Linked DNA regions of Endozoicomonas sp. GU-1. The protein of the gene in region 2 interacts with the protein of the main gene of each other region in a pairwise test. Links are inferred from orthologs where the notes say so. Each region holds a gene or a part of one and is shown on either strand. Other genes may lie near its edges.

Region 1 (4,200 bases), 1.1 Mb from region 2 along the record:
AGAATCTGGCGCTCAATGGCCTGGTGGATCGCAAACACCGGCTGGAGCAGGCGGACTGCCTGCAGTGGCTGAAACAGGATACCCGGAACTATGATCTGATCTTTATGGATCCCCCTACCTTCTCAAACTCCAAGCGGCTGCGCGGGGTATTTGATGTGCAGGAAGCCCATGTTGAGTTGATCGAGCGGGCAATGGCCAGGCTGAAACCGGGTGGGGTGCTCTATTTCTCCAACAACTTCCGACGTTTCCAGCTGGCCAAAGAACTGGTGCAGAAGTTCCGTGTTGAGGAGATCACGGCTACTACCATTGATCGGGATTTCCAGCGAAGACCGGGTATTCATCGTTGCTGGTGTATTCAGCGCTGAGTACTGAAGATGGCATTTAATTCAGTAATATTTATAGTCCATATTAATCTTTGTGGTTATAAAGCCTCACTCTTATAGTGCATGTTGTTAAGTTATGGATTGATGGGGAAAATAATGAATCTGGAGATGATTAATCAGGATCTGTCGACTCTGAGCCCGCAGGCTATTATCCAGTGGGCCGTCCAGCGTGCTGAAAAACCGGTGCTGACCACCAACTTCGGGCCCCATGAAGCGGCCATTATCCATATGGCCACCCGGGTCAAGCCGGATATCCCAGTGGTCTGGATCGATTCGGGCTACGGTACTGAAGCGACTTACCGCTTTGCTGACCAGCTGATTCGGCGTTTGCAGCTCAATATCCGGGTCTTTCACCCACAATACAGTCGTGGTTTCCGTGATGCCATTTACGGTGGTGTGCCGGAGGTTGACACCCCGGAACATGATGAGTTTACCCGGCAGGTAAAACTGGAGCCTTTTGCCCGTGCCATGGACGCATCCGCACCGGATTACTGGCTGACCGCCATCCGTAAGGATCAGACTGAATTCCGGCAGAACCTTGATGTGGTCAGTCTGACCAACAATGGTTATTACCGGGTGGCACCACTCCTTAACTGGACGGAACTCGATGTTGAGGAGTACCTGGTCACCCACGATCTGCCCATCGAAGAAGATTACTACGACCCGACAAAAGTATACGGTCACCGGGAGTGTGGTTTGCATACTTCTGTGGCGGGTTAGGAACTGGCATTCGACATTTCTGGTAAGGAATAGTCCTTGAATAATTTACACATTTCGGAGCCTACGAACTCCGTTCGTCCTGAGCCTGTCGAAGGGCGTTAACTCCGAGGCATGATAGATTGTGCCAGGCACCCTTCGACTCCGCTCAGGATGGACGGAGAGTGAGTTCTGAAAGTCGGAATTATTTAAGGACAATTACTCAGCGCTTCCCGTTACCCGCCACCCGAAAGAGACAGGCCACTTATTTACTTTTTACTGCCGCCCCGGCAATCCGGTGATGTCGGGGCGGTCTGGTTCTTGTCTGCCACTCAACGGGTGTGTAAGTGTGTAGCGCCAGCGCATGAATCTGCTCTCGCAGTTCGTCAGCCAGCAGTCCGTAGATCATCTGGTGCCGTTTGACCGGCATTTTCCCTTCAAATGCTTCACTGACAATCACTACCTTAAAGTGTGACTCTGAGCCCGGTGGCGTGTTGTGCAGATGGCTCTCATTGGTTACATCGATTAAGTCATTCTGTAAGGACTCATTCAGCTTATCGATGATATTTTCTTTCATTCCCATACATCACCTCTTCAGTCCCGGCCCGAACGACAAGGAGTTTGTCTTACCTGGCAATCTCTTTCTGGCACATTATAAGTAGCTAACCCTGTGAAATCATATATTTCTAACCCCTTGCACTGGTTTATGGATGATTTTTTTTCATGGTCTATGCTCATACCACCTTATTGCAGAAGCCCTCCGCTCAGTTGTTTTCAGGCTATACGGCGAAGTCCCCTTTACATGATATTCAAGGTGCAGGTCTTATGGGAAATCCGGATAAAGGTTTTGCTGGCAGAACAGTGAAGTCAGCCATAACCGTTCTGTCTGCTGCAGTGATTATTGCCGCCTCCTCAACCATCGCCCATGCGCAAAAGGCAGAAGCCTCCGATAAGGACAGCGACGATGGTGTACCTCTCTATACGGTGCTGGCTGATGGGGAGTCCGGTGGCCAGCTCCAACAAAAAAGAAGGGCGAATATCAATCCACAAAACCTCAGTGTATCCAGGGATTTTAAATTCTATAACCAGGTTGCCGCCCTTGACCTTACCGACCCGGTGCAGGCAGAAACTTTTCTGAAGTTTATGGATATCCGGTTGGCAGAAAAGAACCTGAATGAAGAGGTGGTACTGGTCGGTAACAATGAGTCCGAAACCAGGGCACAGGAAGTGGTGGTGCCGGTTGAGCAGACAGTAGTCACAGCGGAGCAGCAAAGAGGCTTAAAACCTGAGGTGGAAAATGAGACAGGTGTTGTACGTCAAATGCCTGTCAACACCGCCATTACCAGAGATTCAAAAGCACGGGAGGCAAAAGTTGTCAGGCCGACAAAACTCGATAAGGGGAGGGAGCAGCAGGGGCCGCGTTCAGGGAGTGTACAGAAGGACAATAGCAAGGTCAGTGACGCAAAGTCAGCAGTAGTTAAAGAAAAGGACCAGGCAAGATTGGCCCGGGTAAATGAGGCCCGTCAGGCAAGGGAGCAGGCCAGAAAGAAAGCTGAAGAGCAGAGGCTGGCACGGGAAACGGAAGAGAAAGCCAAAGCGGAAGAGTTAAGGTTGGCTGAGGAACAGCGCAGGGCTAAGAGAAAAGCCAAAGCCGAAGAGTTGAGACTGGCTAAAGAAAAGCGAAAAGCAGAGGAAAAGGCCAAAGCCGAAGCGTTGAGAGCGGCTGAAGAAAAGCGGAAAGCGGAGGAAAAGGTCAAAGCCGAAGCGTTGAGAATGGCTGAAGAAAAACGGAAAGCAGAGGAAGAAAAAGCCAAAGCTGAAGCGTTGAGAGTGGCTGAAGAAAAACGCAAGGTAGAGGAAGAAAAAGCCAAAGCTGAACCATTGAGACTGGCTGAAGAAAAACGAAAAACGGAAGAAAAGGCCAAAGCCGATGAGTTGAAAGTGGCTGAAGAAAAGCGAAAAGCAGAGGAAAAAGCCAGAGAAGAGAAAGCAAAAGCAGAAGAGTTGAAGCTGGCTGAAGAAAAGCAGAAAGCTGAGGAAAAGGCTAGAGAAGAGAAAGCAAAAGCCGAAGAGTTGAGGCTGGCTGAAGAAAAGCGGAAAGCAGAGGAAAAGGTCAGAGAAGAGAAAGCAAAAGCCGAAGAGCTGAAGTTGGCAGAAGAAAAACTCAAGGCTGAAGAAAAAAACAAAGCCGAAAAAGCGCAGGTTGAAAAGAAAAAAAGAGGGAAGGTTGAAGCCTTAGCCCAGGAGAAAAAGCGTAAGGACGAAGAGCGGGAACGCATCCGCAAGGAGAGGGCGAAGAACAGCTCCTTGCTGAAAAGAAAAAGCACGAAGCTGCCCTGGTGCAACAGGAATCAGATAAAGCAAAACCATCCAAAGAGACCGCTGTCAACATTCTACCCAGCCGCCCTGTGGCGTATCAGATTGCAGCAGAACAGGATCCCGGCATCATCAACTTTGATCAGGCCATTACCCGCCGCTTCAAGGTGGCAGGCTCATACCTGGATAAAGGTGAACACGGCAATAATATCGTCAAGGATCATAGAGGCCGGGAGTTTATCAATGTTATGGCTTTCTGGGATGTGCTGGTGGAACACCGGGACAACGGTGAGCATTATTACTACGGCAGCATTCAGTTCCCCCTGGGCAGTCGCCATCCGGCCATTATTAAAAGTACGGCAACCGGTGATGAAATCGCGCTGGGCTGTAAAACTGGTGAAGTTCTGGTATTGAAGGGCTTTGAGACAGAAGGGATTGATTATACCCATGGGCTGGTGGATGCCTATCTTGCCCACTCCGAGGTTATGCCCGATGGATCGGTCGCCTTTCAGGAGGTGGTGCGTCAGCCTTCCTTCAGCTTGGTTAATGCAGAAACCGGCTGTATGTCCCGCGATATATTCTCAAGAAATTATGTGGATCCACAAAGGATGGGGCATGACAAAACCCTTGATGCGTTACCGGTCAGAGAGTAATTTAGCCATTCTTGATCACCATCAGACGGTCGCCTGCTCTTGCCTCAGAGTGAATCCAGGCACTGAATGGGCTGCCCCCTGCGGAGCGAGCAATAATGCACTCCAGTGTTTGTGACTCGTCGTTGAAGCCGGTAACCGGGTAAGTGGCTTCA
Region 2 (5,376 bases):
AAGATGACAGGATTTGAAAACACCAACAACAGCGCTTCATAGCTAAGAAAAGTGGCTCCCCGAGCTGGACTCGAACCAGCGACCCAATGATTAACAGTCATTTGCTCTACCAACTGAGCTATCAGGGAACTAATCGACAGTTTTACTGTACTGACAACAGTTTCTTCAACAAGAGACTTTTTACAAATCTCAATGCTGTATGGTGGGTCGTGTAGGATTCGAACCTACGACCAATTGGTTAAAAGCCAACTGCTCTACCGACTGAGCTAACGACCCATTCTTACACCAGCCACAGGCTGACAGACAGAATAAGTGGCTCCCCGAGCTGGACTCGAACCAGCGACCCAATGATTAACAGTCATTTGCTCTACCAACTGAGCTATCAGGGAACTAATCGACAGTTTTACTGTACTGACAACAGTTTCTTCAACAAGGGACTTTTTACAAATCTCAATGCTGTATGGTGGGTCGTGTAGGATTCGAACCTACGACCAATTGGTTAAAAGCCAACTGCTCTACCGACTGAGCTAACGACCCATTCTTACACCAGCCACAGGCTAATATACAGAATTAAGTGGCTCCCCGAGCTGGACTCGAACCAGCGACCCAATGATTAACAGTCATTTGCTCTACCAACTGAGCTATCAGGGAACTATTTTTGGCAGCGACATCTCGTCACCAACCAACGGCAGCGAATGATAAGGTTATTTTGCCGTGAGTCAAGTATTCCACTGCAAAAAACTTTTTAAAAAGACTGTATATATGGCATTTTCCAACCGTTATAAGGGGCTAGGAGGCTGTCGGACTTAAGCGTCCGTAGCGAGGATTGCGAGAAATTGAGGATAAAAATTTCTGCTTCTGAGGAGAATAGCGGGGCTATTTGACGAAGAAGCAGGAATTTTTAGACCAATTTATCGTAACCGCAGTAGGACAGTCTTAAGTCCGACAGGCTCCTAGAGACCATCCGCACTCTCTGAGAGGTATTGGGCCACGCCGTCTGGGGACGCTGTCATGCCCTTGTCGCCCTTGTTCCAGCCAGCCGGGCAAACTTCACCGTGCTGTTCGTGGAACTGCAAGGCGTCAACCAGACGAATCAGTTCATCCATATTACGGCCCAGCGGCAGGTCATTGACGATCTGGGAGCGAACCAGACCTTCCTTGTCGATCAGGAAAGCACCACGGAATGCCACACCACCTTCTGATTCAACGTCATAAGACTTACAGATGTCGTGTGTCATATCAGCAGCCAGAGTATATTTCACCTGACCAATACCACCCTGGTCCACAGGCGTGTTACGCCACGCATTGTGCGTAAAGTGAGAATCAATAGATACACCGATCACTTCAACACCTCGCTCCTGGAAAGCACTCATACGGTGATCCAGGGCAATCAGTTCAGAAGGGCATACGAAAGTGAAGTCCAGAGGGTAGAAAAACAGCAGACCGTACTTGCCACGAATGGCTTCGGACAGGGTAAAAGCATCAACAATAGAGCCGTCACCCAGTACAGCAGGGACTGTGAAGTCAGGAGCCTTTTTGCCTACTAAAACGCCCATAAGTATTTCTCCTACGCTTTATGAAACTGTCATTTAAAAAGCTGTCATATAAAAAGCTATCATTTACAAAGTTGTGCGTATTAATACGAGAGTGCAAGTAATATGTCATCTCACATTGAATCACGCATCACAAAAACTGCGCATACAATGATACACATGACCACGGTTTTCGCCTACCGCAGTAGAAACAAATGACTACTTTTTTATCACAAGCCGCATATTGATAAAGGAGCAAGAAGAAAAATACAACCCGGAGCCTGTGCCCCCCTTTACTAAAGACTGGTTCACCCGGAACCCACTCTGTTCCTTCCCAACACTCCCAAAGCTCAGTTTATTGAGGTAGCTAACCCCGAACGAAGACAGGGATCAGACAGCTTTCATTTTTCGCATAAAGAAAATGAACTAATTGGGAATTAAAATATCGAAGTATGTGTAGAAACAACTTCTTCTGGCGTGTGTCTATGCAAAATACTGGCGTTCCTGCAAGTACGGTGCTTTTCTGGGATGTAGCACCCGATGATGGTGTCAAAAAACCAAATCCCACAAGAAAACCAGATATCGGACATACCAGCGGAGGGCTGAAGGTTACCCCACATCCGCCATCAAACTACGTCCTGTCTGGAGAAGACTCTGCATTTGCTCCCCTTGCCAGGAAATCTGAACAGACAACAAAAACGCCGCAAAGTGAATCAGAAAGCGATTCAGAGTGTGATCAGGAAATACTGGAAGCATTTGCTGGCATATCAATCCCAGATCACACTAATATCGATAAAGATCAACGCCCCGGGCACAAACCTGAACCTTTAAATGAAAGGGTCATGTTAAAAGCCAAATCAAAGCTATCGTTCAAGAAAAAAAATGCCCCTCCAAAACCAGTAAGGCTCCACTCTTATCCCGGTACTTCAGGGCAGCAGATAATATCCGCAGCAACTTTACCCATAGCCTTTGTAACAACAGATGCAACAAAGTTCAGCCCAGGCGATACAAATGCTGAACCTTCGCCTAAAAAGCTATGCAACTCAGCACCACCGGTAAATGCTGCCACAAACTGGCAAGAGCCTCAGGATACTCCGATGGCTGAACAGTCAGGCTTACCTGGTTTTCACTCCTTACCTTATGACTTTGCCCCGAAAGAGGAGCCTTTGGAGTAATTACAGCAGAAAGGAGAAACTGACAGGAACTCAATGAGTCAGGTAGTGAACTGACCCGGAAGAAGATAACCTTCCGGTTTTATCACACCGGAAGGGAAGGATAAAAACGATTGAAAATCAGTCTTCTGCACCTTCAGCAGAACCAGTCGCTTCAGCAATCAACTGCTGCAAGTCACCACTGTTAAACATATCAATAATGATGTCACTGCCACCAATCAGCTCACCCTTAATCCACAGTTGTGGGAAGGTCGGCCAGTTAGCATACTTGGGAAGATTGGCACGAATCTCCGGGTTAGCCAGAACATCCACAAAAGCGAACTGTTCGCCACAGGCCATTAACGCCTGAACCGCCTTGGCAGAGAAACCACACTGGGGCAACTTGGGAGAGCCCTTCATGTACAGCAGAATAGTATGGGATTCAACCTGTTCTTTTATTTGCTCCATTACGTCCATGAGACGACCTCTTCTTCATTGGAATCATAAAGCAGGATATTTTAAAGAAAATACCTGACTGTCACCATATGTTATTACATATAGTCGAATAGAAAAAACCAACAACAGGATTGTAGACATCCAACTTTCCTGCCACCATCGGCTGACCTACTATGGAACTGCAAGTTAGGAATCAGCCATGTATGTACCGGATAAACCCCTTCGCTCTTATCCTTGGTGGCTAATGCCTTTTTTCTGGAGCCAGAAGCGTCGCTATGGAAAAGTCCTTAAGCCGGGCTTGTTATGGGCAAGAGTTCCCCCGGTTATTTGCCGCTGTAGCCACACTCTACGGCGTGCTGGATCGAAAAAAGTCACCCCTGTCACCGGAGCTGCGCTCGCTGGTTACCGTCAGAGTATCTCAGGTCAACTGGTGTGCCTTCTGTGTTGACATCAATGCCATGACCCTGGCAAAGTGTGCAGGCAGCATGGATAAAGTCGAAGCACTGGATAACTGGCAAGACTCTGACCTTTTCAATGCTCAGGAGCGTATTGCCCTGGAATATACCGAGGCTGTTACCTACAGCGACCGACAGGTAACCCCTGAGCTGATGAAGCAGCTAAAAGAGCATTTCAATAATGACGCTGTTATTGAACTGACTGGCCTGATCGCGTTTCAGAACATGTCCAGCAAATTCAACGCTGCCCTGGATGTGCCGGCAGAAGGTTTCTGCAAAATTCCGAAGAAATGAATATTTCCTGCAAGTGCTAGGAGCCTGTCCGAGAATAGCGCCCGTAGCGAGGATGGCAGAAAATTGAGGATAAAAAGTCGGAAATTTTTAGTGAATAGTGGTTCTATTTACTAAAAATTTCCGACTTTTTAGACCAATTTGCTGCCACCGCAGTAGGGCAGTCTATTCTCGGACAGCCTCCTAGCACCAATAAACCCGACAGGATCATCAATCCCTAATGAAGCTTCTTGCCATCACGGGTGATTTGGCCAACTTCTTCCTGCGTTTGGGCATTTCACCGTGACTACGGATGGTACTCAACTCTGCGCTGGTGCCTGGTCTCGATGCCATGCTTTCGGCGTTGTCCGTACTTTCCAGAAGTCCAAAATATCCCGGCTTGCTGATATCCGGTACGACTTTGTTCGTCAGGAAATCCTCAAATGTTTTATTTGATGACAACGCCTGATGGTCCAGGCAGAAATTGAAATAGGCCGATAGAGTCGCACCTGTCACCTCAAGAGCGGGTGTGGTTGTCAGGTCAGGGGCCAGGATTGGTGACATTAATTGCAGGGTGACAGGATCAAAGTATGTCGCGTTATGTATTTGGCTGCTGTCGCTGCAGTTAGGGGCCCTGTATTGCATCAGATAACCGTGTATGTCGTTAAGGTAATGCATGGCGGAGGCTGTGTCAGGGATGATCTCTGTCTCTACTGTTTTAGCGATTTGTTCGTGGCTCTTTGCATCCTCCCGCCACTGGGCACAGAGTGGAGACAGTTGCTGGTCCCGGCCTTTGAACGCCCTGCAGACCATCAGTTGCAGAACATCACTTTGATGATTGCGCCAGATGTGGGGCTTGGTTACCAGCATAAATGCAAACGCGTCAATATCATCAATGCAGTGAATACCTTGTTCCAGCATTTGCTGAACCACTTGCTCAAATCGCTCGTGACGGTCGTGCTTGGGAGAGCTACCGTGCAAATAATAGAGATTGAAAGACATTTCCCAGGCAAACGTAACCAGCAGGTGACTGACTCTGTCGATGGCACAGATATTTCCACAACCCAGGGCATCAAACCAGATATCCTTGACAAGTCGTAAAAATGACAGGCAATCCAGTGGCTCTAACTGAAAGTTAAGTACATTGGAACAGATACTTATGCTGGAGCTGAAATCCACTTGTACAGCGTTGTCAACCATAAGCTCTGGCCAGCTTTGGCAAATAACAGCGCCCTGTCGTTGCAATGTGCTGGGCCATTTATTGACCATAGTTACGATGCTCTGGCGATCTGGCCAGAAGGAAGAGTATTGATGATTGAGATTCTCAGCGGCGGTTTTTACACATGATTTGGTGTAGCTTTGCAGTTCGATCAACAATCGCAGTTTGCCCTGAACCCCTGCTGTTGAACTCAACCCGTTTTCAATGCACTGTTTAATGGTGCCCAGTGTATCACCGTTGTCTGACTGAAGATGACCAATGATCTCACTGTGGCTTGGGGTGATATTGCGCTG

What was found. Proteins that work in one complex are often made in the same cells at the same time.
Region 1: the proteins of grxD (region 2) and O3276_RS05400 interact in binary tests that used the Escherichia coli proteins (3 or more experiments, as listed by UniProt). The link is inferred for Endozoicomonas sp. GU-1 from one-to-one orthologs.

What each region holds. Positions count from the first base shown.
Region 1 is NZ_CP114771.1:1,316,194-1,320,393, reverse strand. What follows is about bases 1-2,914. They hold O3276_RS05400 (BolA family protein), read right to left. Parts: upstream 1,657-2,914; coding sequence 1,345-1,656; downstream 1-1,344. Other genes in these bases: O3276_RS05395 (hypothetical protein), read left to right, coding at 1,803-2,914; O3276_RS05405 (phosphoadenosine phosphosulfate reductase domain-containing protein), read left to right, coding at 480-1,103; rlmKL (bifunctional 23S rRNA (guanine(2069)-N(7))-methyltransferase RlmK/23S rRNA (guanine(2445)-N(2))-methyltransferase RlmL), read left to right, coding at 1-365. In the rest of the region: more of O3276_RS05395, read left to right, coding at 2,915-3,809; O3276_RS05390 (hypothetical protein), read left to right, coding at 3,806-4,048; O3276_RS05385 (2Fe-2S iron-sulfur cluster-binding protein), read right to left, coding at 4,050-4,200. UniProt on the Escherichia coli protein: Transcriptional regulator that plays an important role in general stress response. Has many effects on cell morphology, cell growth and cell division. Acts by regulating the transcription of many genes, including dacA (PBP-5), dacC (PBP-6), ampC and mreB.
Region 2 is NZ_CP114771.1:2,402,124-2,407,499, forward strand. Bases 1,493-4,295 are described here. They hold grxD (Grx4 family monothiol glutaredoxin), read right to left. Parts: upstream 3,161-4,295; coding sequence 2,825-3,160; downstream 1,493-2,824. Other genes in these bases: O3276_RS09850 (peroxiredoxin), read right to left, coding at 1,493-1,556; O3276_RS09855 (hypothetical protein), read left to right, coding at 1,985-2,707; O3276_RS09865 (carboxymuconolactone decarboxylase family protein), read left to right, coding at 3,415-3,888; O3276_RS09870 (hypothetical protein), read right to left, coding at 4,096-4,295. Outside these bases: more of O3276_RS09850, read right to left, coding at 954-1,492; more of O3276_RS09870, read right to left, coding at 4,296-5,376. UniProt on the Escherichia coli protein: Monothiol glutaredoxin involved in the biogenesis of iron-sulfur clusters.